Linked DNA regions of Pseudoduganella albidiflava. The protein of the gene in region 1 interacts with the protein of each later gene in a pairwise test. Links are inferred from orthologs where the notes say so. Each region holds a gene or a part of one and is shown in the gene's direction. Other genes may lie near its edges. The genes, in order: secD and pheT.

The links.
Region 2: the proteins of secD (region 1) and pheT interact in binary tests that used the Escherichia coli proteins (3 or more experiments, as listed by UniProt). The link is inferred for Pseudoduganella albidiflava from one-to-one orthologs.

What each region holds. Positions count from the first base shown.
Region 1 is NZ_CP036401.1:7,406,794-7,421,177, forward strand. Bases 6,565-9,483 are described here. They hold secD (protein translocase subunit SecD), read left to right. Parts: upstream 6,565-7,052; coding sequence 7,053-8,915; downstream 8,916-9,483. Other genes in these bases: yajC (preprotein translocase subunit YajC), read left to right, coding at 6,655-6,987; secF (protein translocase subunit SecF), read left to right, coding at 8,942-9,483. Outside these bases: EYF70_RS30835 (MFS transporter), read left to right, coding at 1-796; EYF70_RS31435 (type II secretion system protein M), read left to right, coding at 846-977; EYF70_RS30840 (PEP-CTERM sorting domain-containing protein), read right to left, coding at 964-1,815; ATP-dependent DNA helicase RecG, read right to left, coding at 2,048-4,129; tRNA preQ1(34) S-adenosylmethionine ribosyltransferase-isomerase QueA, read left to right, coding at 4,251-5,276; tRNA guanosine(34) transglycosylase Tgt, read left to right, coding at 5,314-6,453; more of secF, read left to right, coding at 9,484-9,964; EYF70_RS30875 (ATP-binding protein), read right to left, coding at 10,035-11,450; EYF70_RS30880 (response regulator), read right to left, coding at 11,461-12,201; EYF70_RS30885 (DUF3325 domain-containing protein), read right to left, coding at 12,287-12,607; EYF70_RS30890 (PepSY-associated TM helix domain-containing protein), read right to left, coding at 12,604-14,313; EYF70_RS30895 (DUF3649 domain-containing protein), read right to left, coding at 14,310-14,384. UniProt on the Escherichia coli protein: Part of the Sec protein translocase complex. Interacts with the SecYEG preprotein conducting channel. SecDF uses the proton motive force (PMF) to complete protein translocation after the ATP-dependent function of SecA.
Region 2 is NZ_CP036401.1:2,322,052-2,336,581, forward strand. What follows is about bases 1-3,065. They hold pheT (phenylalanine--tRNA ligase subunit beta), read left to right. Parts: upstream 1-344; coding sequence 345-2,786; downstream 2,787-3,065. Other genes in these bases: pheS (phenylalanine--tRNA ligase subunit alpha), read left to right, coding at 1-286. In the rest of the region: EYF70_RS09820 (integration host factor subunit alpha), read left to right, coding at 3,329-3,676; EYF70_RS09825 (MerR family transcriptional regulator), read left to right, coding at 3,689-4,075; EYF70_RS09830 (response regulator), read left to right, coding at 4,270-4,902; EYF70_RS09835 (CHASE3 domain-containing protein), read left to right, coding at 5,124-6,662; EYF70_RS09840 (Crp/Fnr family transcriptional regulator), read right to left, coding at 6,559-7,350; EYF70_RS09845 (type IV pilin protein), read left to right, coding at 7,958-8,380; EYF70_RS09850 (pilus assembly FimT family protein), read left to right, coding at 8,368-9,036; EYF70_RS09855 (type IV pilus modification PilV family protein), read left to right, coding at 9,033-9,467; EYF70_RS09860 (PilW family protein), read left to right, coding at 9,479-10,756; EYF70_RS09865 (pilus assembly PilX family protein), read left to right, coding at 10,762-11,358; EYF70_RS09870 (pilus assembly protein), read left to right, coding at 11,362-14,530.

The sequences.
Region 1 (14,384 bases):
CATTTCCGGGGCCGCCAGCTCGTTTGGCCAGTTCCTGCTGATGCCCATCGAGCAGACCCTGATATCGCAGGCCGGCTGGCAAAACGCGCTGTACCTGCTGGCCGCCATCGTGGTGTTCCTGATGGTGCCCATGGCATTCCGGCTGCGTGAACCGGTGGCGCCGGCGGCTACCGGCCATCGGCAAGGGATTCGCGAAGCGCTGGGCGAAGCCCTGGGCAACCGCTCGTTCCTGCTGCTGGTGGCCGGTTATTTCGTGTGCGGCTTCCAGCTCGTGTTCATCGGCGTGCACATGCCGGCGTACCTGAGGGACAAGGGCGTGGCCGATCCCAAGGTAGCCGTGGTGGCGCTGGCGCTGATCGGCCTGTTCAACATCTTCGGTTCCTACTGGGCGGGCAAGCTGGGTGGCCGGCTGCCGAAGCGCTACCTGCTGTCGTTCATCTACTTCGCCCGTGCCGCGGTGATCACGCTGTTCGTCGCGCTGCCGCTGTCACCGCTGTCCGTGTACCTGTTCGCGGCGGCAATGGGCGTGCTGTGGCTGTCCACGGTGCCGCTGACGAACGGCATCATCGCCGGCGTGTTCGGCCTGTCCCACATGTCGATGCTGGCCGGCGTGGTCTTCTTCTCGCACCAGGTCGGCAGTTTCCTCGGCGTCTGGCTGGGCGGCTACCTGTTCGACCTGCAAGGCAGTTACGACGTGGTGTGGACCATTTCGATCGGCCTGGGCGTGCTGGCCGGCCTGGCCAACCTGCCGATCGACGAGCGGGCGCTGGTTCGACCGCAACTGAAGGTTGCCTGAATGTGGTTGTGTAAATGTGGTTGCGTGACCGATGGAACGAGGAGGTGGAATGAGGAATCCGCGTAGGCGCCGGCTGCTCGCGTGGTGCCTGGTCGCCCTGGTGCTGGCGGCGTGCTTTGCCGCCTACCTGCAACCGGCGTTCATGTTCGACATGGCGACGCGCATCGTCATGTGTTTTTGAGCTCGTCGTTCCGGAAAATCTGCGAGCGCGAATGGCGCGACAGTGTCAGTACCCCGGCGCCGGCCAGCAGCAGCATCCAGATGGCCGGTTCGGGCACGGCGATCACCTCGACGCCCAGCAGTTCCGTATAACCCTGGTTGAGAACCTGGTGGTCATAGCCCGGGCCGAACAGGGCGAAGTCGATGCTGCCGGTCTGCAGCCCGGCATTCGCATACAGCAGGTACTCGTACTCGAAACGGAAGTGGCCGGGCAAGCCTGTGAAGGCATGCGTTGCGCCGCTGTCGAACGATCCCGAGGGATCGTAGTTCGCCCAGACCGGCAGCGCGGCGGGCGTGCCGGACGACATGTCCGCAAAGACGGGCGGGGGCGGCGGCTGCAGCAGGCCGGGGTATTCCGGTACCTCGGTGGAGACATGGTCGCCGCTCAGGTACACGCTGGCCTCGAATCCGGGCGCGCCATCGATCAGGCGCGGCACCTGCGCGGGAAGCAGCGTGCCGATGATCCAGAATTGCGCGGTATGCTCGCCGATGGCCGTCACGTCGAGATCGACATGCGCCGCATCGCGCCAGTGACCCGCCACATCATAGGTCACGTCACGGTAGTGGGAAGTGGTCTGCAGGCCGTTTTCGACGACAACCTCGTCGCGCAGTGTATGGACGACATTGAAACGCTCGCCGGTTTCCCGGAAGCTGGCGTTGCTGTAGACCGAGGCGCTGGTGTCGTCGATGCCGGTGGTGGCGTAAACCGCGGTAAATGTCATCACCGGGGCTGCGGATGCGCCCGCGGCGGCGAACAGCAGGGATAGTGACACGAACAATGAGCGCATCGGTCCAAGCATGTTTCCCTCCGGATTGGCGATTGTTTTTTTTATATTGCGTCAATCAGCATAGGCCAAGAGTTGCAGGCTGCAAGGACAATCGATGCTTTTTTGTGTCCATCCACTTTTCCCGTTGACCCGCGCCCGGCGCTCGTGTCGGCATGCACCCGGCATGGCGGCGCCGATCGTCATGGGCTACTGATCGGCATTCCGTTACTGAAGAGCGCGCCACCTGCGCGGCAGGGAAGCGCCGCTACACCTTCAGGAACTCTTCCCGCCCGCCCAGCCACCGTTCCAGGTGCGCTTCCACCACCGGCTGCCCGGCCGGATCGTGCAGCAGCGCGTGCGCCACGTCGCGCGCCTGGTCGACCAGCCAGCCATCCGTTTCCAGGTCGGCGAAGCGCAGCATCGCCTGGCCGGACTGGCGCGCGCCGAGGAATTCGCCGGGGCCGCGGATTTCCAGGTCGCGCCGGGCGATCTCGAAGCCGTCGGTGGTTTCCCGCATCGTCGCCAGCCGCTGCTTGGCCACGGGGCCCAGCGGACTTTGGTACAGCAGCAGGCACACGCTGGCCGCCGAGCCGCGGCCCACGCGCCCGCGCAGCTGGTGCAGCTGCGACAGGCCGAAGCGCTCCGCATGCTCGATCACCATCAGCGACGCATTCGGCACGTCCACGCCCACTTCGATCACCGTGGTGGCCACCAGCACGTGCACGCGGCCGGCGCTGAAGGCATCCATCACTTCCTGCTTCTCGGCCGGCTTCATGCGGCCATGCACCAGGCCTACCTGCAGGTCCGGCAGCGCCGCGGCCAGCGTTTCATAGGTTTCCGTCGCGGTCTGCAATTGCAGCGCTTCCGATTCCTCGATGAGCGGGCACACCCAGTACACCTGGCGGCCATCGAGCGCGGCCGCGTGCACCCGCGCGATCACCTCGTCGCGCCGGTTCTGGTCGATCACGCGCGTGACGATCGGCGTGCGGCCCGGCGGCAGCTCGTCGATCACGGAAACCTCCAGGTCGGCGTAGTACGTCATCGCCAGCGTGCGCGGGATCGGCGTGGCGGACATCATCAGCTGGTGCGGCACCAGCCCGTCGGCGCCCTTGTTGCGCAGCGTGAGGCGCTGGCCCACGCCGAAGCGGTGCTGCTCGTCGACGATGACGAGGCCCAGCCGGGCGAATTGCACCGTTTCCTGGATCAGCGCGTGCGTGCCGATCACCAGCCGCGCCTCGCCCGACTCGGCCAGTGCCGAAGCCGCCGCCTTGTCTTTTTTCTTCAGGCTGCCGGTCAGCCACGCCACCTTCACGCCCAGCGGTTCCATCCACGCGGCGATCTTGCGGAAGTGCTGCTCGGCCAGGATCTCGGTGGGCGCCATCAGCGCGGCCTGGAAGCCGCTGTCGATGGCCTGCGTGGCGGCCAGCGCCGCGACGACGGTCTTGCCGCTGCCCACGTCGCCCTGCAGCAGGCGCTGCATCGGGTAGGGCTGGCGCAGGTCGGCGCGGATTTCCTCCAGCACGCGCGCCTGCGCGCCCGTCAGCCGGAACGGCAGCGCCTTCTGGAATGCCGCGGTCAGCGCGCCCACCGCCTCGAGCGGCGCCGCGCCCTTCTGGCGGCGCGCGTCCTGTGCGCGCTTCAGCGACAGCTGCTGGGCCAGCAGTTCGTCGAACTTCATGCGGATCCAGGCCGGATGCGAGCGCTCCGCCAGCGCGTACTCGTCCACCTGCGAGGGCGGGTGGTGCAGCAGCTTCACCGCCGGCTCGAAGGCTTGCAGCTGCAGCCTGTCCAGCAGCCGCGGCGGCAGCGTGTCGGTCCAGTCCACGCGCCCCATCGCGTCGGCGATCGCGCGGCGCAGCACGTACTGCGACAGGCCTTCGCCGGATGGATAGACAGGGGTGAGGGAAGTCGGCAGCGGCGCTCCCGCGTTGACCACCTTGTACGTGGGGTGCACCATCTCGGCGCCGAAGAAGCCGTGTTTCAGCTCGCCGCGGGCACGCACCCGGGTGCCTTCCGCCAGCTGCCTGGACTGGCTGCCATAGAAATTCATGAAGCGCAGCATCAGTTCGCCCGTGTCGTCGGCGATGTGGACGATCATCTGCTTGCGCGGCTTGTACGTGATCTCGTTCTTCGTGACGATGCCCTCGACCTGCGACGTCTGGCCTCCGCGCAGGCAGGCCGTGCGGATGTCGATCACCTCGGTCTCGTCCTCGTAGCGCATGGGCAGGTGCAGCACCAGGTCCATGTCGGTACGCAGGCCGAGCTTGGCCAGCTTGCTTTCGGCGGTGGCAGCCCGGGATGCGGCGGCTTTCTTGACGGGGGGCTTGCTTTGCTTCGTTTCGGCCATGGTTGGGTGATGCGTTTTTCTCGGCTACGGAGCAGTAGCGTACAATAGAAGGTTGCCCAATGCTTTTTCAGCGGAATTGCCCGCGCAGCGTCATCCGTGCGCGCTACCGCCAGAACACGATATGTATTCGCTTTCCGACTTCGATTTTAACTTGCCCCCCGAGCGCATTGCTCAGTTTCCGCTGCCGGACCGCAGCGCTTCCCGCCTGCTGCACGTGGATGAGACCCGCCTGCACGACCGCAGGTTCACCGACATCCTCGACCTGCTGCAGCCCGGCGACCTGCTGGTGATGAACGATACGCGCGTGCTGAAGGCGCGCTTCTTCGGCGTCAAGGACAGCGGCGGCAAGGTCGAGGTGCTGGTCGAGCGCGTGCTCGATACGCGCACCGTGCTGGCCCAGGTCCGCGCGTCGAAGTCGCCCGGCCCCGGCGTGAGGATCCGCCTGGCCGACGCGTTCGACGTGACGGTCGGCGAGCGTGCCGGCGAATTCTTCACGCTCAAGTTCGAGGCCGACGTGTTCGACCTGATCGAGCAATACGGCCGCCTGCCGCTGCCGCCCTACATCGAGCATGCGCCCGGCGAGGTGGATGAAACGCGCTACCAGACGGTGTTCAACAAGGTGCCGGGCGCCGTCGCGGCACCCACGGCCGGGCTGCACTTCGATGAGGCGCTGCTGCAGAAGCTGCGCGACAAGGGCGTCAACTTCGCCTATGTCACGCTGCACGTGGGCGCCGGCACGTTCCAGCCGGTGCGCACCGAGAACCTGGCCGAGCACAAGATGCACACCGAGTGGTACACCATGCCGCAGGCCACCGTGGATGCGGTGAAGGCCGCGCGCGCCGCGGGCCGCGACGTGATCGCCGTCGGCACCACCAGCCTGCGCGCGCTGGAATCGGCGTCGCAGTCGGGCACGATCGAGGCGGGCAGCGCCGACACGGCGCTGTTCATCACGCCGGGCTACCGCTTCAAGTCCGTCACGCGCCTGATCACCAACTTCCACCTGCCGAAGTCCACGCTGCTGATGCTGGTCTCGGCGTTCGCCGGTTTCGACGAGATCCGCGCCGCCTATGCGCACGCGATCGCCAGCGAATACCGCTTCTTCAGCTATGGCGACGCCATGCTGCTGACGACGCCCAACCGGGCCTGACGGAAAACCAACGGATACCTGAACGGATACCCCAACGATGCTGGAATTCAAACTGATCAAGACCGATACCACCGGTCTGACGAAGGCGCGCCGCGGCACGCTGAAACTGAACCATGGCGTGGTGCAGACGCCGATCTTCATGCCGGTCGGCACCTACGGTTCCGTGAAGGCGATGTCGCCGCTGGAACTGAAGGAAATCGGCGCCCAGATCATCCTGGGCAATACCTTCCACCTGTGGCTGCGGCCCGGCAATGCCGTGATGGGCAAGTTCGGCGGCCTGCACAAGTTCATGGGCTGGGACAAGCCGATCCTGACCGACTCCGGCGGCTTCCAGGTGTTCTCGCTGGGCGAGATGCGCAAGATCACGGAAGAGGGCGTGCACTTCAACTCGCCCATCAATGGCGACAAGCTGTTCCTGTCCCCCGAGATCTCGATGCAGATCCAGCGCGTGCTGAATTCGGACATCGTGATGCAGTTCGACGAATGCACGCCGTATGAAATCGACGGCCGCCCGGCCACGCTGGAAGAAGCGGCGAAGTCGATGCGCATGTCGCTGCGCTGGGCCCAGCGCTCGATGAACGAGTTCAAGGCGGGCGAGAATCCCAACGCGCTGTTCGGCATCGTCCAGGGCGGCATGTTCGAGTCGCTGCGCGACGAATCGCTGGCCGGCCTGGAAGAGATCGATTTTCCCGGCCTGGCGATCGGCGGCCTGTCCGTCGGCGAGCCGAAGGAAGACATGATGCGCGTGCTCGAGCACATCGGCCCGCGCCTGCCGGCCAACAAGCCGCACTACCTGATGGGCGTGGGCACGCCGGAAGACCTGGTGGCCGGCGTCAGCAACGGCGTCGACATGTTCGACTGCGTCATGCCGACCCGCAATGCGCGCAACGGCTGGATCTTCACCCGCTTCGGCGACATCAAGATCAAGAATGCCCGCTACAAGGAAGATACCGAGCCGTTCGATGCCACCTGCTCGTGCTACGCCTGCCGGAACTTCTCGCGCGCCTACCTGCACCACCTGCACCGCGCGCAGGAAATCCTGGGGGCCCGGCTGAACACCATCCACAACCTGCACTTCTACCTGGACATCATGCAGCAGATGCGCGATGCGCTGGACGAGGACCGCTTCCCCGAATGGGTGAAGCAGTTCCATGCCGATCGCGCCCGCGGGGTGTGACGCGCCTGTACAAGGACCGCTGCCGATCCGGTAATCACATGGCAACCCCGGCCCGCGTTCCGGGGCGATACGCCGCACTGGACAGGCAGTGAAAATCAACCTGCAAAAACTTCTTGCATTAGTGTAAAAGTCCCCAATCTGTGCGACTTTGGCCAGTGCTAGAATACAGCGCTGTTTTTTTTAATTACATTGGAGTCACCCGTGTTCATTTCCAACGCTTATGCTCAAACCGCCGGCGCCGCCGATGCGTCGATGATGAGCAACCTCTCGACGTTCGTTCCGCTGATCCTGATGTTCGTGGTCATGTATTTCCTCATGATCCGTCCCCAGCAGAAGCGCGCCAAGGAACAGAAAGCCATGATGGACGCACTCGCCAAGGGCGACGAAGTCGTGACGGTCGGCGGCATCCTGGGCCGGGTCTCCCGCGTGACCGATGCCTACGTGACGGTGGAAGTGGCGCCGAACACCGAGATCGTGGTGCAGAAAGCCTCGGTTACCACGCTGCTGCCGAAAGGCACGCTGAAGGGGCTGTAAGCCTCGCACAGGAAGCGGGCGGCATCACCGCCCGCTTTTGTTATCGGCCAACCACGCTGAAGATCATGAATCGTTATCCCATCTGGAAATACATCCTCATTGCCATCGTCGTGCTGCTGGGGGCACTGTACACGGCTCCCAACTACATGGGCGAATCGCCTGCGCTGCAGATCACCAGCGGAAAATCCACGGTGAAGGTGGATAGCGATATCGTCACCCGCGTCGAGCAGCTGCTGGCCGAGGCGAAGCTGCCCACGTCCGGCGTCACCTTCGATGCCGGCTCGAGCAGCCCCTCCGTGCGCGCCCGGTTCACCGATATCGACACGCAGTTCAAGGCCAGGCTCGCGCTGGAACGCGGCCTGAATACCGACCCGGAAGATCCGGCCTACATCGTCACCAACAACCTGATGGCCAATACGCCGGCATGGATGCAGAAGCTCGGCGCCCACCCGATGTACCTGGGCCTCGACCTGCGCGGCGGCGTGCACTTCCTGATGCAGGTGGATACGAAGGCCGCGCTGAACAAGCGCATCCAGGGCTTCCAGGCCGCCATCCGCGGCGAGCTGCGCGACAAGAACGTGCGCCATGCCGGCATCGAGCGCTCGGGCGACGCGATCATCGTGAAATTCCGCGACGACGCCACCCGCCAGGCCGCCCGCAAGGCACTGGGCGAAATGAACGAGCTGCAGTTCGCCGACGGCACCAGCGGCGCCGACCTGACGCTGACCGCGTCGATGAAGCCGGCCGCCCTGAAGGCCACGCTGGACAACGGCGTGAAGCAGAACATCGCCACCCTGTCCAAGCGCGTCAATGAACTGGGCGTTTCCGAGCCGATCATCCAGCAGCAGGGCGCCGACCGCATCGTGGTCCAGCTGCCGGGCGTGCAGGACGTGGCCCGTGCCAAGTCGATCATCGGCCGCACCGCCACGCTGGAAGTGCGCCTGGTCGACCAGTCGGTCACGCGCGGCACCGAGCTGAGCGCGGCGATCCCGTTCAATTCCGAGCTGTTCACCGTCGGCAAGAACGTGCCCGTGGTGCTGTACAAGGATGTGATCATCACCGGCGACTACATCTCGTCGGCCACGGCCACCTTCGATGAAAACCAGCAGCCGGCCGTATCGCTCGACCTGAACGGCGACGGCGGCCGCCGCATGCGCGAAGCCACCCGCGACAACGTGGGTAAGGGCATGGCCATCGTGCTGTTCGAGAAGGGCAAGCCGGAGGTCCTGTCGGTCGCCACGATCCAGGATGAACTGGGCAGCCGTTTCCGCATCACCGGCATGGGCAGCGTCGAGAACTCCACCGAACTGGCGCTGCTGCTGCGCGCCGGCGCGCTGTATGCCCCGATGCAGGTCATCGAGGAACGCCTGGTCGGCCCGCAGCTGGGCGCCGAGAACATCGCCAAGGGCTTCAATGCCACGCTGTACGGCTTCCTGGCGATCGCCGTCTTCATGATCATCTACTACATGGTGTTCGGCGTGTTCTCCGTGCTGGCACTGGCCATCAACGTGCTGCTGCTGGTGGCGATCCTGTCGCTGATGGGCATCACGCTGACCTTGCCGGGTATCGCCGCCATCGCGCTGGCACTGGGCATGGCGATCGATGCGAACGTGCTGATCAACGAGCGGGTGCGCGAGGAGCTGCGCGCCGGCGCTTCGCCGCAGGCCGCCATCTCGGCCGGCTTCGACCGCGCCTGGGCCACCATCTTCGACTCGAACGTGACGACGCTGATCGTGGCGCTGGCGCTGCTGGTGTTCGGTTCCGGTGCGATCCGCGGCTTCGCCATCGTGCACGGCCTGGGCATCCTGACCTCGATGTTCTCCGCCGTCTTCGTGTCGCGCGGCGTGGTCAACCTGTGGTACGGCCGCAAGAAGAAACTGCAGTCGCTGTCGATCGGTACCGTCTGGGTACCGAAAGAAGCCAAGTAACGGCCATCGGTCAATAAGAGGATTTCATGGAATTTTTCCGCATTCATAGAGACATCCCGTTCATGCGCTACGCGACGATCTTCAACGTCGTGTCGGCGCTGACGTTCGTGGCGGCCGTGTTCTTCCTGGTCACCAAGGGCCTGCACCTGTCGATCGAGTTCAAGGGCGGCACCGTGGTGGAGGTGAAGTACCCGCAGGCGGCCAACCTGGAACGCATGCGCGAATCGCTGCGCGGCGCCGGCTTCGAGCATCCCGAAGCCAGCACGTTCGGCACCGCAAGCGACGTGCTGATCCGCCTGCCGATCACGCCGGGTTCCAGCTCGGACACCACGTCGGCACGCGCCTTCGAGGCACTGTGCCGCGCCGAGAAGGGCGCGGTACGCCAGTTCGACCAGGTATCGCCGCAGGGCGAGCACCATGCCCGCACGTCCTGCGTGGACGCGGCCGGCAAGGAACTCGTCTCGCTGCAGCGCGTGGAATTCGTCGGCCCGATGGTCGGCGAGGAACTGGCGCAGAACGGCGTCAACGCGCTGATCATGGTGGTGGTCGGCGTGATGCTCTACCTGGCCGTGCGCTTCGAGTGGAAATACGCCGTGGCGGCGATCATCGCCAACCTGCACGACGTGGTCATCATCATGGGCTTCTTCGCTTTCTTCCAGTGGGAATTCTCGCTGACGGTGCTGGCGGCGATCCTGGCGGTGCTGGGCTACTCGGTCAACGAATCGGTGGTGATCTTCGACCGGATCCGCGAGAACTTCCGCAAGCAGCGCAAGATGAGCGTGCAGGAAGTGATCGACAACGCGATCACGAGCACGATGTCGCGCACGATCATCACCCACGGCTGCACGGAGATGATGGTGCTGTCGATGCTGTTCTTCGGCGGCCCCACGCTGCACTACTTCGCCGTCGCGCTGACCATCGGCATCCTGTTCGGCATCTACTCCTCGGTGTTCGTCGCCGCCGCCGTCGCCATGAAGCTGGGCGTCAAGCGCGAAGACCTGATCAAGCCGGTCAAGGAAAAGGACGAGACCGACGGCGCCGTCGTCTAAGCGTCGCCGCTCCATCGCAATGCCGCCTTCGGGCGGCATTTTTTTCGCCTGTTGTGGTGCGTTTGCTACGTCAGGCGGGGAGGAGGATGGTGGCGCGCAGGCCGCCGGTGGGGCGGTTCGACAGCGTGACGTTGCCGCCGTGCGCGTCGATGCAGGAGCGGGCGATGGCGAGGCCGAGGCCCACGCCGCCCAGTTCCGGGTGGCGCGCGGTGTCGAGCCGGTAGAACGGCTTGAAGACGTCGTCCAGCCGGGCGGCGGGGATGCCCGGACCGTCGTCGTCGATCGTGATGCGGATGGCGTCGCGGCCGCCGTCGATCTGCGTGCGCGAGACGCCGATGCGCGCGCGGCGGCCATAGCGCACGGCGTTGTCGACGAGGTTCGTCAGGGCGCGCCGGATCGCCAGCGGCCGGCAGCGGCAGGGCAGGGCGGGCAGCCCGGTGGCGGAAGCAGCATCGGAAGCAGCAGAAGCAGAAGCAGAAGCAGTAGAAGCAGAAGCAGCATCGGAAGCAGCCGCACCAACCAGCGCCACGTCGCGCCCCTGGGCCGCCTGGTCGGCCGCGATCTCGCCGGCCATGGCGCCCACGTCGATACCGATCGTCGGTTCGTCGTAGGCGTCGTCCCGGGAAAAGCGCAGCGTTTCCTCGATCATCGCCGCCATGTCGCGCAGCGTGCGCTGCATGCCGGCGCGCACCTCGTCGTCGTCGACCAGTTCGGCGCGCAGCCGCAGCGACGTCACCATCGAGCGCAGGTCATGGCTGATCGAGGCGAGCATGCGCTTGTGGTCTTCCAGGTAGCGCGTCAGGCGTTCCTGCATCAGGTTGAACGACGCCGTCACCTCGCGCGCCTCGCGCGGGCCGGACAGCGCCAGTGGCTCGTATTCCCCCCGGCTGACCCGTTCCGCGCCCTGCGACAGCGCCTTGATCGGCCGCACGATGCGCCGCACGAAGACGATGCCGATCACCAGCACCGGCAAGGTGCTCACCGGGATCGAGAAGCGCAGCGGTTTCCACCACCACTGGGTGTTGGCCAAGGGCCGCTGGGCGCTGTTGAACCAGCCGGCGGGCAGCCGCAGCGCGATGGCCAGGCCGGGGTCCTGGTCCGCCCGTGTGCCGGGCGCCAGCGAGACGTGCACGGCGTCGGCCGGCAGCCGCAGCTCGCGTTGCAGCGCCGCCTGCAGCGAGCGCTCTTCCTCGTCCAGCAAGGAATCGGCGACGGCGCTGCGCGGGCCGATGCGATGGCGCGATGTTGCCGTGTCCAGCGCCGCCAGCATCGCATTGCCGGAGGCGGCGTCGCGCTGCACCAGCGCGAGCCGGTAAGCGGATGTCACGTTTTCCATCACATAGCGCCGCGACATCCGGTGCAGCGTGCCGTTGCCGCCACTGCTGGCGGTGGCCAGCAGCGCGATCAGGTGCGCGGCCAGCAGGCCGCAGAACAGCAGGCCGACCAGTTGGCCCGCCATGGTCTGCGGCAGCAGGCGCCGGAGCATGCCCGTCACGTCAAGTCACGACAGGGGACAGGCCTGGACAGGCGGTCACCGTGGCGGCGAACAGGTAGCCGTTGCCCCAGACCGTCTTGAGCAGGCTGGGGCGGCGCGGATCCGCTTCCAGCTTCTTGCGCAGGCGGCTCACCTGGCTGTCGATGCTCCGGTCGAACGCCAGCGCATCGCCGCCGCCGATCAGGTCCATCAGCCGGTCGCGCGACAGCACCGTGCCGGGATGCTCGACCAGTACCCGCAGCAGGCGGTACTCGGCGCTGGACAGCACGGCCGGCTGGCCCTCGGGATCGAACAGTTCGCGCTTGCCGGTATCGAGGAACCAGCCGCCGAACGCATAGCCGCCGCCGGCATGGCCGACCGGGCCGGCGGCGCGCCGCCAGCGCCGCAGCACCGTGCGGATCCGCGCCACCAGTTCCGGCGGATCGAACGGCTTGACGACGTAATCGTCGGCGCCGCTGTCCAGGCCCGCCACCTTGTCGGCGGACGTGTGCATGGCCGTCAGCAGGATCACCGGCGTATCCAGCGTGCCGCTGACGCGCCGGCACAGCGACAGGCCATCCTCGCCCGGCATCATCACGTCCAGCACGATCAGGTCGAAGCGCTCCTTCAGCAGCAGCGCGCCGGCCTGCGCCGCATCCTCTGCGGTGGTTACCGCCAGCCCCTGGCGCCGCAGGTAGGCGGCCAGGGAACTGCGGATCTCGGGGTGGTCGTCGACGACGAGGATATGGTCGGCTGCTGTCATCGGTCTGTTCCGCAATGCGGATGATTCTCATTTACAAACCAGCATTGTAGCAGCGCCGCCGGTTGCAGGCAGGGTCGGAAAGTCCTTATGCCAGCAGCCATGCCACGGCGCCCAGCAGCGCCCCGGCCGGTGCCGTCCACCGCACCGGCCGGGGGGCGTAGGTCATCTGCAGGCCGATGCCGAGCGCGCCGAAGGTCAGGAAGCCCAGCCACGCCAGGATGCCGACCGACGTGCCCCAGGCCGCGACCGCCGGCACCAGCGCCACGGCCAGCAGCGCCCAGCCGCCCAGCCGCAGCGGCATGGCCGGGAATGCCTTGCCGTACACCTGCTCCTGGTGGCGTTCCATCGACAGCGACACGGCCGCCATCGCCGCGTAGCTCAGCGCCAGTACGACCAGTGCGTTCATGGCGTCACCTCCTTCAGCACGGGCTGCGCCGGCTGCGCAGCCTGCGCGGCCGGACGATCCTTGCGGATCAGGTGCCGGGCGATCCAGCCGAACAGCGCGGCGATCGCCAGCATGGCGAAGTCGAAGCCGACGATGCCCGCCTGGCCGAGCGGAATGCTGGTGGACAGGCCATGGCCGCCGGTCAGCGGGTTGAGGACCGGCAGCAGCACGAACAGCGCGGCGACGGCGATGCACTGCTCCTTCCACGCGGCGCGCGGCGGCCGCACCGCCGCATGCACGAGCGCGGCCAGCCAGGCCAGGAAGAAGCCATTGATCTCCCACGCCGCCCGTTCCGCCATCGCCACCGGCAGCAGGCGGTTCAGCCAGAAGTAGGCGCCGGTCGCCAGCGCCAGGCCGGTGACGACGCCGATATTGGTCACTTCCACCAGCCGGTGGCCGAACGGCGTGCGGCCCAGCTTCCTGCGCTCCGGCGCCCGCTTGACCACCCACAGCACGAGGCCCGTCGCCACCATCGCGGTACCGACCACGCCGGACAGGAACAGCAGCCAGCGCACCGTCGGCCCGGCGAAGCGGCCCATGTGCGCGCTGGTGAACACGTTGCCGAACGCGCTCGCGGCGGACGGCGTGGGCAGCGGCGGGCGTTCCTTGATCTTGCCGGTGGCGGCATCGAAGACCAGCCGCGCCGAGGCGCCGCGCGTGGTCAGGCTGTCGCTGCCGTGCGCACGCAGTTCCACCGTGGTCCCCGGCTTGTTCGGACGGTTGACGGTGATGCGGCCCACCGCGTGATCCGGCCACTCGGCGCGCGCCTGCGCCATCATCGGCACGATCGCCGCCGCCAGGTCGACGGGTGGAGCGCCGGCGCCATCGCGCGAACGGCCGCCGCGGCCTTCGCGCCCGCCGCCTTCCCTCCCTTCACGGCCGGCGCCGCCACCCTGGTCCTGCTGCCCCTGCTGCCCCTGCTGCCCACCCGGCACCATGCCGCGGCGCTCCATGTTGTAGGCTTGCCGGTCACCCCCATAGGCGCTTTCCGCACCCCATGGCATCAGCGTCCCCATCAGCAACAGCAGGCCGGAGAAGGTGATCATGATGTGGAACGGCAGCGCCAGCACGGCCGTCGCATTGTGCGCGTCCAGCCACGAGCGCTGGCCTTTCCTCGGCCGGAAAGTGAAGAACTCCGCGAAGATCTTCTTGTGCGTGATGACGCCGCTGATGATCGCCACGAACATGAACATGGTGGCGATGCCCACGATCCAGCGGCCCGTCACGCGGTCCATCGCATGCAGTTCGAAGTGGAAGCGGTACAGGAAGCTGCCGCCGCGGGTTTCACGCGCCTCGATCTTCGCGCCGGTGGCCGCATCGAGTTCGGCGCGCTTGGTGCCGGCGCGGCCGGCCGCGGCATTCCTGTCGCGCCAGCTGGCCGAGACGGTGGTCTGCCGCTCGTTCGGCAATTCCAGCGTCCACGTGCCGGCGTTCGGCGCCAGCTTCTGCATGCCGGCCAGCGCCACCGCCGCGGTCTGCGCGGCATCCGCGCCGGGCACCGAGGCATGCAGTTCCGGCTTCATCCACAGGTTGACCTCGTCGAGGAAGTAGCTCAGCGTGCCGGTGAAGAAGACCGCGTACAGCAGCCAGCCCAGCACGATGCCGGTCCACGTGTGCAGCCACGACATCGACTGGCGGATGCCTTCCGGCTTGCTGTCGGGCCTCATGCCGCACCTCCCGCGACGGCCCTGGCCAGCCACGCCAGCGCAGCCAGCAAGGCGGCGGGCAGCGCGATGCC
Region 2 (14,530 bases), 5.1 Mb from region 1 along the record:
CGACCTGGAAGTCAGGTTCCGCCCGTCCTACTTCCCGTTCACGGAACCGTCGGCCGAGATCGACATCGCGTTCGGCTCGGGTCCGCTGAAGGGCCGCTGGCTGGAAGTGTCCGGCTCGGGCCAGGTGCACCCGTCCGTCGTGCGCAATTTCGGGCTGGACCCGGAAAAATACATCGGCTTCGCGTTCGGCTCCGGCCTCGAGCGCCTGACGATGCTGCGCTACGGCGTCAACGACCTGCGCCTGTTCTACGAAGGCGACCTGCGCTTCCTGAAGCAGTTCAACTGAGCGGCTCAGGCAAGTCCCACAGGGCAGTTCAATTAAAAAAGAATACTGAAGGCTGAAAATGCAATTCTCCGAAAACTGGCTCCGCACCATGGTCGATCCGAAGATGACTTCGGATGAGCTGTCCCACCTGCTGACGATGTCCGGCCTCGAAGTGGAAGAAGTGGAACCCGTCGCCCCGCCGTTCACCAACGTCGTCGTCGGCCACGTGCGCGAAGTGCAGAAACACCCGAACGCCGACCGCCTCAACGTGTGCCAGGTCGACGTGGGCACCGGCACGCTGCTCAACATCGTGTGCGGCGCGCCGAACGTGCGCGAAGGCCTGAAAGTGGCATGCGCGACGGCGGGTGCCGTGCTGCCGCCGGGCGCCGACGGCAAGCCGTTTGAAATCAAGGTGGGCAAGCTGCGCGGCGTCGAGTCGCAGGGCATGCTGTGCTCGGCGCGGGAACTGAAGCTCTCCGAAGACCACGGCGGCCTGCTCGAGCTGCCGGACGATGCGCCGGTCGGCACGAATTTCCGCGACTACTACGCGCTGAACGACCTGAAGTTCACCATCAAGCTGACGCCGAACAAGGCCGACTGCCTGTCCGTGCTGGGTGTCGCCCGCGAAGTGGCGGCACTGACCGGCTCGCCGCTGAACGCGCCGGCAAGTGCCGCCGCCGCCGTCACGCTGGATGAAAAGCTGGCCGTCAAGATCGGCGCGCCGGACCTGTGCGGCCGCTTTGCCGGCCGCGTGATCCGCAACCTGAACGCCCGGGCAGCGACGCCGGACTGGATGAAGCAGCGCCTGGAGCGCAGCGGCCAGCGTTCGCTGTCGGCCCTGGTCGACATCTCGAACTACGTGATGCTGGAGCTGGGCCGTCCGTCGCACGTGTTCGACCTGGACAAGATCCATGGCGGCCTCGAAGTGCGCTGGGGCAAGGCCGGCGAATCGCTGAAGCTGCTGAACGGTAATACCGTTTCCGTCGACGAATGGGTCGGCGTCGTCGCCGACGCCGAGCAGGTCGAATCGCTGGCCGGCATCATGGGCGGCGATGCCACGGCCGTGTCGCTCGACACCACCAATGTGTACCTGGAAGCGGCGTTCTGGTGGCCGAACGCGATCCAGGGCCGCGCCCGCAAGTACAACTTCTCCACCGACGCGGCGCACCGCTTCGAGCGCGGCGTCGATTACGCGACGATTCCCGAGCACATCGAGCGCATCACGGCGCTGATCCTGGACATCTGCGGCACGGCCGAGACGAAAGTGGGCCCGATCGACGACCAGGTCGTCAACCTGCCCGAGCGCAAGCCGGTGCAACTGCGTACCGCGCGCGCCCAGAAGGTGATCGGCGTGCCGCTGACGGACGACGTCATCGCCGACATCTTCACGCGCCTGGCGCTGCCGTTCACGCTGCAGCAGGATGCCCAGGGCGGTGGCGTGTTCAGCGTGACCGCGCCGAGCTACCGCTTCGATATCGAGATCGAGGAAGACCTGATCGAGGAAGTGGCGCGCGTGTACGGCTTCGAGAACATCCCGGCCAGGCCGCCGGTGGCCGAGAACACGATGCGGATCGCGCCGGAAAACGAGCGTTCGATCTTCGCCGTGCGCCACCAGTTGGCCGACCTGGGCTACCAGGAAGTGGTCAACATGAGCTTCGTGGAAGCGCAGTGGGAGCAGGACTTCAACGCCAATAACGACCCGATCAAGCTGCAGAACCCGATCGCCAGCCAGCTGTCGGTGATGCGCTCGTCGCTGATCGGCAGCCTGGTCGCCAATGTGCGCTACAACGTCAACCGCAAGGCGCCGCGCGTGCGCGCATTCGAAGTGGGCGCCGTGTACAAGCGCGATGCCGGCGTGCAGGATGGCCCGCTGACGGTGGCCGGGTACGACCAGCCGCAACGCGTCGGCGCCATCGCCTATGGCCCGCAGGCCGATGAACAATGGGGCCTGCCGACCCGCGACGCCGATTTCTTCGACGTCAAGGCCGACCTGGAAGCGCTGTTCGCCCCCGTCCCGCTGCGCTTCGCCAAGCTGGAGCACCCGGCGCTGCACCCTGGCCGTGCGGCATCCGTGGCGGTGGAGGGCAAGGTGATTGGCTTCATCGGCGAACTGCATCCGCGCTGGCTGCAAAAGTACGACTTGGCGAAGGCTCCCGTGGTGTTCGAAGTCGATGCTGTTGCGTTGCAACAACGTGCGGTGCCGGCCTATACGGAAATCTCCAAGTTCCCGGGCACCAGCCGCGACCTGGCGCTGGTCGTTCCGCAAACGGTGGCAACCCAGGAATTGCTGGACGTGTTCGCCGCCGCGGTGGCCGCCAGCGAACACGCGCGCATCGTGCAAGCCATTGTTTTGTTTGATGAATACCGTGGCGCCGGCCTCGCGTCGGACGAGAAATCACTTGCTTTCCGCTTTAGCTTGCAAGATACTCAAACAACCCTGCAGGACGAAATCGTCGATGCCTTGATGGGTTCACTGGTCGATGCGGCGGCGCAGAAACTGGGTGCGAAAGCCCGTAAATAACGGTCACTGAGGCGAGCCGATCCAAGCTGAGGTCGAAGCCGGTTCGGTTCGGTTCAAATCTGGCTCGGTTCAAGTCTCGATTCAAGCTCGGCCCGGTTCAAGTTCGGCCCGGTTCAAGTTCGGCCCGGTTCAAGTTTGGCTCGGCTCAGTTGAAGCTCGGCTCAAGTTCAAGTTCGGCTCAGTCCAGCTCGGCTTGACTCGACCGGATCAGATGCATCGGTTCGATCCGGGCCGGGTTCCGTCGGCGCCGGGCTGGCCGGCAGTTTGTTATGACAAGATTGTTGTGATAACTTGTTTTGCTGTCGGGCGCCCCTACCTTAGGGTGGGCTTAAGCTCAGCAGTAAATGCGCGGTAAATGGGCAGTAAGTGCGGTGTGGCTCTTTCGCGCACCGCAGCATTCATTCAGAATAGTCAACATTCGGTTCACATAAGCGGGTCCGGCATTGCCGGACCCACGTACTTTGTAAAGGCAGGGCAGCAAAATTAACAACAACGACACCGCGGTTTTGCAATCAGCGCTGGATGCCGAGTTGCACAGCGCCATGCAGGTTGCAAAGGTACGCAAGGAAGCTGAAAAGAGCTTGCCTACGCTCACCAAAGCAGAACTTGCCGAATTGCTGTTCGAACAAGTCGGCTTGAACAAGCGTGAGGCAAAGGATATGGTCGAAACCTTCTTCGACGAGATTCGCAATGCGCTCGAGCGCGGCGAAGCGGTCAAATTGTCCGGTTTCGGCAATTTCCAGCTGCGCGACAAGCCGCAGCGGCCGGGCCGCAACCCGAAGACGGGCGAAGAAATCCCGATCACGGCGCGCCGCGTCGTGACCTTCCACGCCAGCCAGAAGCTCAAGGGCATGGTGGAAGAAAGTGCCGCGCTGGCACGAGCAGCCTGATAAAGGGTAGGCATGAACGATCGCCTCAGCAAGACCGAACTGGTCAGCTTGCCGCCGATTCCGGCCAAGCGTTACTTCACGATCGGCGAGGTCAGCGAGCTGTGCGGTGTGAAGCCGCATGTGCTGCGCTACTGGGAACAGGAATTTACCCAGCTCAAGCCGGTCAAGCGCCGTGGCAACCGCCGCTATTACCAGCACCATGAAGTGCTGCTGATCCGCCGGATCCGTGAGCTGCTCTACGAACAGGGCTTCACGATCAGCGGTGCGCGCAATAAGCTGGACAGCCGTGGCGTCGCCGCCCAGGAAGCGTATGATAACGATATGCCACCGCCGCCGCCGCCGCTCGACCGGGAAATGATCCGCAACGAGTTGCTGGCGATTCTTGGCCTGTTGAAATAAGGGCTGCGCCGCACGGCGCGCCCTGCATCTTTTTTTTTGCCACCTTCGTCCCCATTTGTAGGCGCGACAACGGGCCAGAACGTTAAATGATTGGTGTTACAATATCAACGTTATAATTCTGTTAGTGAAAAATACAGACGCTCGGCGAGCGATCCACGGCCAATTTCCCAAGCCAGGGATATACGAGGGAAACAATGATACGCGTTGCCATTTGTGACGATCACCAGATAGTACGAGCAGGCTTCAAACAGATCTTTTCGCAATCCGAAGAATTTTCCGTGGTTGCGGAAGGCAGTACCGGGCGCGAAGCACTGGACATTGCGCGCCGCGAGATTTGCGACGTCCTGCTGCTCGATATCGCCATGCCCGACCAGAGCGGTATCGACACCTTGCGTACCATTCGCCAGGGCCAGCCGGATCTTCCCGTGCTGATCCTGTCCGGTTACCCGGCACAGCAATATGCGCTGAACCTGTTCAAGATGGGTGCCAACGGTTACCTGAACAAGGAATGCGAGGCGGATGAACTGATCACCGCCGTGCGCACCGTGTTCCAAGGGCGCCGTTATGTCAGTTCGCAAGTCGGCGAATTGCTGGCGCAAAGCTTCGACCGCGACCCGAATACCGCGCTGCACACCGAACTGTCGGACCGCGAGTTCCAGGTCTTCCTGCGGCTGGCGCGTGGCGCCACCGTGTCCGATATCGGTACCGCGCTGTCGCTCAGCATCAAGACAGTCAGTACCTACCGCACCCGGATCATGGAGAAGATGGGCTTGCAGTCGAATAGTGACCTGACCTACTATGCAATGAAGAACAATCTGCTGGATTGACCGCGGCTGAGTGCTCGTCAGGACTGGAACCGCCAGCGCCGATCCTCCGGGATCGGTTCTGGCGGTTTTCTTTTGGCGCGGCGGTTTTGGCGGCGGTATGCGATGGCGGTGTTGTTCCGCGGGGTAATATTCCCGCTCTGCAGCATTTCCGGTGGGCATTAAAACCGCGGCCGGGCTATAATGGCCCGACCGCCGTCCGCGCCAGCGAAGGATGCTTCAGGATGTATTTCACCGCGAAGGCAGCGCCGCATCACCGGCTGCCCCTCTACAAGACCGTTTTGTGCGTTACGTGCGCGCTGATCCTTATCGTCAACGGCCTGTTCCTTTTCCATAACCTGCAGGCCCTGAAAAGCGCCAACGCGCAGGTGCTGCAAAGCTCGCGCGTTGCCGAGCGCCTCCAGTACCTGGACGTCCTGGTGCAGGATGCCGAAAGCAGCATGCGCGGCTATTTCATCTCCGGCAACGAAGTCTATCTCGGCCCCACGCGCAGCGTGCTCGACAAGACCGAGGCGGAAGTGCGCCAGTTGCAGGCGCTGCTGGCCGACAATCCCGCGCAGTTGAAGAACCTGTCCCAGCTGAACACGCTTGTCCGGCGCAAGCTGACGATGCTGAACCAGGCCATCGAGGTGTATCACCATGGCGGGCTGGATGAAATCGTCAACATCTCGCGCTATGGCGACGAGAAAGGCGGCCTGGACGAGATCAGGCTGCAAACCGTGATCATGATCCAGGAGCAGAACGAAACCCTGGAGGCGCGCAGCGCGCGGTTCTACGAGGAATACCACAACGCGCTCGTGCTGGGCGTCCTGATCAACGCGGTGGCCATCATCGTGCTGGTCATGTTCTACCGCCTGGTCAGCCGCAGCTACTTCCGGCAGGCGGCCGTGGAATACGCGCTGCAGCAGTCGAACGAAAATCTCGAGGCGATGGTCACGCAGCGTACCGAGCAGCTATCCGTGCTGTCGCGGCACCTGATCAGCGTCAGCGAGGACGAGAAGTCGCGCCTGTCGCGCGAGCTGCATGACGAAATGGGCGCCAGCCTCACGTCGATCAGCATGGATATCGGTGCCGTCATGCTGCAGCTGCAGAAGACGCATCCGGACCTGGCGGCCCAGCTGAAGCGGGCTCGCGGCACGCTGGTGGAAACGGTGGAGCTGAAGCGCCGCATCATCGAGAACCTGCGCCCCAGCCTGCTGGACAACCTGGGCCTGTGCGCGGCCATCGACAGCTATACCGACGACTTCTCGCGCATGACCAAGCTGCCCTGCGATACCGAGATCGGTCCGGAGATCGATGGCATCGTGCGGCGCGGCGACGCCAGCCTGTCGATCGCGCTGTTCCGCATCGTGCAGGAATCGCTGACCAATATCCGCAAGTATGCGCAGGCCAGCCGCGTGTCGGTCACGCTGCAGCGAACGGAAGAGGGAATCGTGCTGAGGATTATCGATGACGGCATCGGCATCGCGGCCCCGACGCTGGCCAAGCCGATGTCGCACGGCATCCTGGGGATGCGGGAGCGCGCCTTGCTGCTGGGTGGCACCCTGACGATCCGCCGCGGGCGCGGCGACAAGGGGACCTGCATCGAAGTGCGCATACCGCTGCGCGGCCAGGCCGAGCCTGCCGCGCAGGGCAATGAAACGGTGAAGCTGGCGGCGTTCAGCAGCCCGCTACGTCAACGAGCAGACGATCATATTCCGTCTTTGCCACCTTATAGCACTCGCCCGCATAGCGTTCCAGTCCCGCACGATCCAGTACAGTGATGTTGCCGCGGCGGTAAGTGATCAAGCCGTCTTCCTGCAGTTTGCCGGCAGCGGCCGTGATGCTTTCGCGGCGCACGCCCAGCATGATCGAGATCATTTCCTGCGTCACCTTCAGCTCGTTGGTCGGCGAACGGTCCAGGCGGTCCAGCAGCCAGCGGCACAGCTTTTGTTCGATCGAGCTGTGGCGGCCGCCAACGGCGTTCTGCGCCATCTGGGCAAACAGCGCCGTGTTGTAGCGCATCAGCAGCTGGGGCAGGGCGCCGCCCTGGTTGAAGGCATCGCGCAGTGCCTGGGCCTTCAGGCGGTAGCCGTAGCCGGCGCTCTGCACGACCGCGGTGCACATGGCCCGTTCCCCCGGGAACATCGACACGCCCACCACGCCTTCATGGCCGACCACGGCGATTTCCGTCGTGGCGCCATCCTCCATCACATACAGCAGCGAAACGATGGCCGTCGTCGGGAAATAAACGTTCTCCAGCTTGCTGCCATACTCGAACAGTTCCTTGCCGAACGGCAGTTGCACCAGTTCCAGGTGCTCGAACAACGACTCCAGCACATGGCGCGGCAATGCGGCCAGCAGTTCATTCTGCTGAGTGCCGCTGTAGCTGATCACCGGCCGGGTGGCATCCCGCGCGCCGGCGAGCGGCATCGAGGTTTTTTCGGAAACGCCAAGTTGAGTGTTGTTCATATTGTCCTCACGAGCTTAAGTACAGGAATTGCGTCGGCTGCTTCAGTGTGAATTGCGAAATGCGACTCTTGGTTAGATGCCGCACGGCGCCGATCGCGTTGGTAGTACTTTAAGTTCCTATGTAGGTAACGAACATAAGACGGGTTTCCGCCCGGGTGTAGGTTGGTTAGATCATCAGCTGTCAGTCTAGTCCTACGGAAACTTCGCATTTTCATAACATAGCCGATTTGCGGGCAGCGCACGATTGACCCCGCCGCAGGCTCGACCGGCCGCAATGCAAGGCCCAGCCTCATTTCCCGCTTTTTCGGTGCTATCCGTACGGCAGCGAACATTGCTTAAGGAAATACTCCGCAGTACGCCGCTCCGGTAGCCTTGCCCAGTCCGGATGGCCCGCCAAGGGCCTCGATCAGGTCTGCTCCTACAGACTCTTGAATCCACAACTCTGCTGTAAGCGCCGGTTTTCATGTGCTAACCCTTCGATGGATACCTTTTCACGCCTCCGACACGACGCGCGCGGGCCACACGAGACGATTTTTTCCTAAAGAAACGATAGTTTCTGTCGTAAAATTGCCGTACATCAATATCGCACAATGTCACAAAGGCTCCCATGAAACACGCCCAACAAGGCTTCACGCTGATGGAAGTACTGGTCACCGTGGTGATCGTCGGCATCTTGTCGGCCGTGGCCGTGCCGGCCTATACCGGCTATGTCACCCGCGCGCGCACGGCCGAGGCGTTCACGGCGCTGGGTGCGGCGCAGGCGAATGCGGAGCAGTTCTGGAACAACGGCCGCAGCTATGCGGGATTCGACGGCTCCAGCGCTTTCCCCGCGGCGACGCCGAATTTCACGTATGCGCTGAGCAACGCCACCGCGTCGACCTTCACGGTGACGGCCACCGGCCGCGCGAAGATGACCGGATTCACCTATACGATCGACCAGAACGGCACCCGGGCCACCACGGCAACGCCGGCGTGGGGCACCAATACGGCATGCTGGGTCGACAGGAAGGGCGGCCAGTGCTCCAGCTGAGGCAACCATCGCCGGTGCTGCCAGGGCCGCCGCCGCAGGTGCGGCCGCGGCCGCGCGGCTATACGCTCATCGAGGTACTGGTCGGGATCGCCATCCTCGGCATCCTGCTGGCCGTGGGTGTGCCCAACATGACACAATGGATCGTCTCCAACAAGGCCAGGGCCGCGTCGGAGTTCTACCTGGACGGCCTGTCGATGGCGCGTCGCCAGGCGGTGGCGCACAACGCGCGCAGCCGCTTCGTGCTCACGCCAGGCACCAATGGCCAGTTCGACTGGCAGGTCGACCTGTGCTTCCCCGCGCCGGGTGTCCCGTGCACGGACGACACCGGCAACTGGTCGACGACCGCCGCCGCGGCAGCGGGCGATCCGGAAGGCGCGACGGGTTTCCGCTCCGTGTTCCGCGCCGCCACGTCGCTGCCGCCGTCGTCCATCCTGATCCCGGCAGTGGCGCCGGAAGGGGCGACGGCCGTGTATTTCACCGAACTGGGCTGGGTGGACACGACCATCCAGGACCGGCTGACGCGGCTGCGCCTCGATCCGTCCACCGGCCTGGCGGGTGACGTACGCGCCGCCGCGGTGGCTGTCACGCTGGCCGGCATGGCGGCGAAATGCGACCCGGCCACCGTTGCGCCCGACTCCCGGGCCTGTCCGCCATGATGCCGCGCACCGTCCGGCGCATGCCTCCGGCCCGGCGCGTCCAGCACGGCATCGCCCTGCTCGAAGCGCTGATCGCCGTGGTGATCCTGGCGCTCGGCCTGCTGGGCACGATCGGCCTGCAGGCGCGCTCGTACTCGGCGCTGGCCGACTCGGCGATGCGGGCGGAAGCCACGCTGGCGGCCGACCGCCTGGTGGGCATCATGAGCAACGACGTGGCCAACCTGGCCACCTACCAGGTCGCGCTGGGTGCCACCGCCCCGGCTGCGCTGGCGCCGTGGTCCGCCGAAACGGCGGCCGCCATCCCGGGCGCGCGCTGCCGCGTCACCGTGGTGCCGGAAGCGCAGCGCACCCGTGTGGAGATCGAGATCCGCTGGCGCCGCAAGCAGGGCGCCGACGACAGCGGCCATCTCGTGACCGCGTACATCCGATGAGCAGGGCACCGATGAACACGCTGCCGATGAACACGCTGCCGATGAACACGCGGCCAATGAACACGCCGCCAATCCACGACACGCTGCCGGGCGGCGCGCCCGGGACGGCCGTGCCACCGACCGCCGCACCGCGCCTGTACAGCCCGGCGCAACGGGGCTTCTCGATCGTCGAGCTGATGGTCGCCGTCGTCGTCGGCTTGCTGGCCGTCATGTTCGCCACCCGGCTGATGGTCAATGGCGAGCAGAGCAAGGCCGCCTCGGTGGGCGGCTCGGATGCCATGCAGAACGGCATGCTGGCGCTGTTCTCGATCAATACCGATGCGTCGCAAGCCGGCTGGGGCCTCAACGACGACCTGGTCAATGGCTGCAACACGCGCATGACCGATACCCAGGGCTTCACCCTCGCCACCGCCACCCGCGACGGCGCAGTGATCAGGCCGCTGGCGCCGGCCGTCATCGGCAACGGTGGCACCGGTTCCGATACGCTCACCCTGTACTCCGGCAGCGGCCTGGCCGGCGTCGGTTCCACCCAGGTGTGGCAGAACTACATGGGCGGCACCACGATCGGCGTGGCCAACGTGGCACCGTTCGGCTTCAGCGCCGGCGACGTCATCGTCGTCGCACCGGAACCGGCCGGCGCCGATTGCGCACTCGCGCAGTTGTCGGCGCCGCCCGCGGCAAGCGTGCTGCAGATCGCGGCCGGCGCCGCCTCGCGTTTCAATACCGGCAACCTCGGCGTGCTGTACAACGGCGGCCAGGCGCGCGTGTTCAACCTCGGCCCGGCCGGCAAGCTGTCGTTCCACACCTGGTCCGTCACGGACGGCGTGCTGCAGCTGCGTGCCACCGACCTTGCCGGTACCGGCGCACAGCCGCAGGCCGTGGTCGGCAACGTGGTGGCGCTGAAGGCGCAATACGGTTTCGATACGCGCACCGGCACCGCGTTCATCCCGAAGGCCGGCATGCAGGTGGGGCGCTGGAGCAGCGCGATGATCGACGCCGATGGCGACGGCAGCACCGGCGCCGCGGGCGACTGGCAGCGCATCGCCGCGCTGCGCATCGCCATCGTCGCCCGCGGTGCCATACCCGAGCGGCCCGCCGCGGGGCAGGCCACGTGCACCGCCACCACCGCGCCGCTGACCCTGTTCAGTACCGCCGTGCCGGCCGGCGTCACCGCCTCGTCCGTCCAGGTGGCGCTCGCCGTACCGAACGACACCGTCAGCTGGACCTGCTACCGTTACCGCGTGTTTGAAACGATCGTGCCGATCCGGAATGCGGGGTGGCGGCCATGACGCGCATGACACACACCAGGGACTTCATGCACCAGCGCGGCGTGGCGCTGCCGGTCATGCTGATCATGCTCGTCGTGATGATGGTCAGCAGCATCTACCTGCTGCGCTCCACCAATTCGACGGCGCTCACCACGTCGAACCTGGCCCATGAGGATGCGCTGTCGAAAGCGGCCGACCTGGGCATCCACGCCGCCTACGACTGGCTGAGCAGCGTGCCGAAAAGCACGCTGTACAACGACGTGCCCGCCGCCGGCTACGTGGCCACCATCAATCCGGGCGCGGGGCAGGGCGTATCGAACCCGGCGTTCTGGCAGGGTTCGACGACGGTGTGGGATGCCAACCGCCGCGACCAGGTCGAATACGTGATCCACCGGATGTGCCAGTTCGCCGGCGCCTACAACGCCGTCAATCCGGCCAACAATTGCACGCTGACGGCGGCGCGGCAGAACGTACAGGCCAGGACGCGCGTCGGCGACAGCCTGGCGTCCGATGCGCCGGCCTACCAGGGCAAGCCGCAGCTGCACTACGTGATCACCGCGCGGATCGCCGGCCCGCGCGGCGGCAATGTCATGAACCAGGCCGTCGTGATGATGGGGCCGTAGACGATGATGAACCCGATGACCTACTTCAAGGGCCGACTGGCCGCCCGCCCGCCGTCGCAGTCGCGGCCTGCCCAGCTGCTTCCGCATCTGCTTAAACCCCTGCTCCTGCCGGTGCTGGCATGGCTGCTGGCCTGCGTGTCCGCCCCGGCGCTGGCCGCCACCACCAATATCGCCCAGGTGCCGCTGCTGAACATCGCCGGCACAGGGACCGTCAAGCCGAACCTGATGCTGCTGTTCGATAACTCCGGCTCGATGGACCAGACCTACACGCCGGACTACGTCAACGACAACCTGTGCCGCTCGCGCCTCACGCTGTCGGCCGGCATCACGGCGTGCACCGTGGGCCATCCGCCCTTCATGAGCCCCGACTTCAACCGCCAGTACTACAATCCGCGCATCCGCTACGGCGCGCCGATCCAGTGGGATGGCACGTATTACCCGGACATGACGGCGGCGCAGACGGCCAGCTGGACCAACGTGCCCAGCGATGGCTTCGGCCGCAGCAACACCAACCTGTACGGTTCGTCCGACAGCGCGATCAACCTGATCAGCGAGTTCCCCGACCTGAAGTGGTGCAACAGCAGCGACGAGAGCGACTGCCGCATCAACACCGCCACCTACACCTACCCGGACAACGCCTACTACAACCCGGCCGCCATCAGCGGCGGGCCGTACTACTACAACATCGCCGTGTCCGAGTACTGCCGCGACGAGCGGCTGACCAGCTGCACGTCGGTGGCCGCCGGCGCCGCCGCACCGGACGGCTACCCGGTACCGGCCACGGTGCGCTGGTGCAGCAACCGCGCGCTGACCACCTGCCAGGCCAAGCGCGTGGGCACTTATATCTACCCGAAGTACTCGTCGCCGCCGACCAGTTCCATCGCCCACGGCACCATCACGCTGGGCGCCACGCTGTCGTCGTCGCCGATGCAGATCGCTTCGGTCACGGTCATCAATCCGGCCTCGCCGGATGCGCCGGTCACGATCAGCAACGGCGCCGTCAGCGCGCCGAGCGGCACCAATACCGCCGCGCGGCAGCAGGCGCTGGCCACCCAGGTCGCGGCGAGCATCATCGCGCGCACCGGCCTCGGCATCAATTCCTACTGGGCCTGCGTGCGCACACCCACCGGCTCGTCCACCGTGCCCGCCTGTTCGTCGCTGGGCATCCCGCTCACGTCCGACAACGTGGTGGCGGTGGTGCCCATCGTCTGCGCCGGCGGCGCCAAGTCGCTGACCAACTGCAGCACGATCCGCGAAGACGCCTTCACCAACACGCGGCAGGGCTGGGGCGTGGAAGTGGATGCGCCTTCGGTGCAGACCACGCCGGCCACCACCGGCCAGCCACCCACGGCGCTGTTGCGCATCGGCGGGCGCGGCACCATGCGCAGCACCGGCAGCATCGCCAGCATCAGGCTCGGCAGCACCACGATCACCGGCACCGTGTCGCTGCGCAATATGTCGCCGGCCCAGGTGGCGCTGGCGATCGTGCAGGCGATCAATGCGTCGAGCACCCGAGCCACGCACCGCGCCTACCTGGGCGGCGACGCCACCACCGGTGTCTGCGCCAATGAACCGGCCACCACGGTCTGCGTCGTCAACATCAACGCCACGGCGAACGGCGCTGCGCTGAGCGGCACGGTGTCGGGCGAGAACAACGTCACGTTCAGCACCGTGAACGCCACCAGCATCGTGGAAGGCATTCCCGTCACCACCACGGCGCTGTCGTCGCTGCCGAGTGCGTTCTCGCGGGTGAACATCGTTCCCGGCCGCACTTATCCGAAGGCCGCCTCGCGCAGCGACTGCGTGGCGCAGACCGGGGTCTGCACCTACGACGAGGAAATGACCAACTTCGCCAACTGGTATGCGTACTACAAGAACCGGCTGCAGATGATGAAGACCTCGGTCGGCATCGCGTTCGCCGCCATCAATGCGAACTACCGCGTGGGCTTCGTGCGCCTGTCGCAGGCCGGTGCCGCCCTGTCGATCGACATGAAGCCGGCCGATTTCACGGGCACGGCGCGCAGCACCTGGTATTCCACGCTGTACAACACCACCAGCAGCGGCTCCACGCCGATCCGCACCGCCATGGACAATGTCGGCCGCATGTTCGCCAACCTGGCGCCGTACGACTACGACTCGGGGCAGGAAGTGGTGCAGTTCCCGTGCCAGCAGAACTTCCTGATCCTCACTACCGATGGCTACTGGAACGGCAGTTCGACGGCCAACGTGGTCAACAACGACAACCAGGAAAATGCCGGGCGCTTCTGCACATACGGCCGCGGCTGCGTGGATACGCGCGCCCAGTCGCAGCCTTCGATCTCGGACGTGGCGCTGCACTGGTATAACGGGGGTTCGTCGACGGCGACCGTGTCCCTGCGTCCCGACCTGGAACCGGACATGACGAAGCCCGGCCAGGTGCCGGCCGCCGAGGGCGAGAACACCCACCTGCACATGAACACCTACACGCTGGGCCTGGGCATGGATGGCGTGATGACCTATGAGCCGAACTACGATTCGGCACCGAAGGCGGGCGGCGATTTCTACAACCTGATCACGCGCGTGCAGACCGGCTGCCCGTGGAACAACAACGGCCCGTACGTGTGGCCGAATCCGGACGTGACCAATACCGGCAATACCGTGCAGGAACGGGTCGACGACCTGTGGCATGCCGCCATCAATGGCCACGGCAAGTACTTCAGCGCCAACGAACCGCGCGAGGTGGTCGAGGGCCTGTCGTCCGCGCTGTCGAACATGCAGGTGACGCTGGGCGCCGCGTCGGCCGCCGCCACCTCCACGCCGAACATCTCGCTGCAGGACAACGACATCTTCTCGGACACTTTCACCACCGTGAAGTGGTACGGCGAACTGTCGGACCGGAAGATCGATCCCACCACGGGCGTCGTCAGCAACACCACCGTCTGGACCACCACCGACACGCTCGGCGAGAAGGTGGCCGCGTCCAGCGACACGCGCAGCATCTACATGGCCGGCAGCGGCGCCCTGAAGGCGTTCCGCTACGATGCCATGTCCCCTCAGGAAAAGGCCTGGTTCACCGGGCAGTGCCCGAACCTGCCGCAGTGCACGCTGCTGTCGGTGGCCGACCGGAACATCGTCAACAGCGGCGACCACATGGTGAACTGGCTGCGCGGCCAGCAGCAGCATGCCAACGACC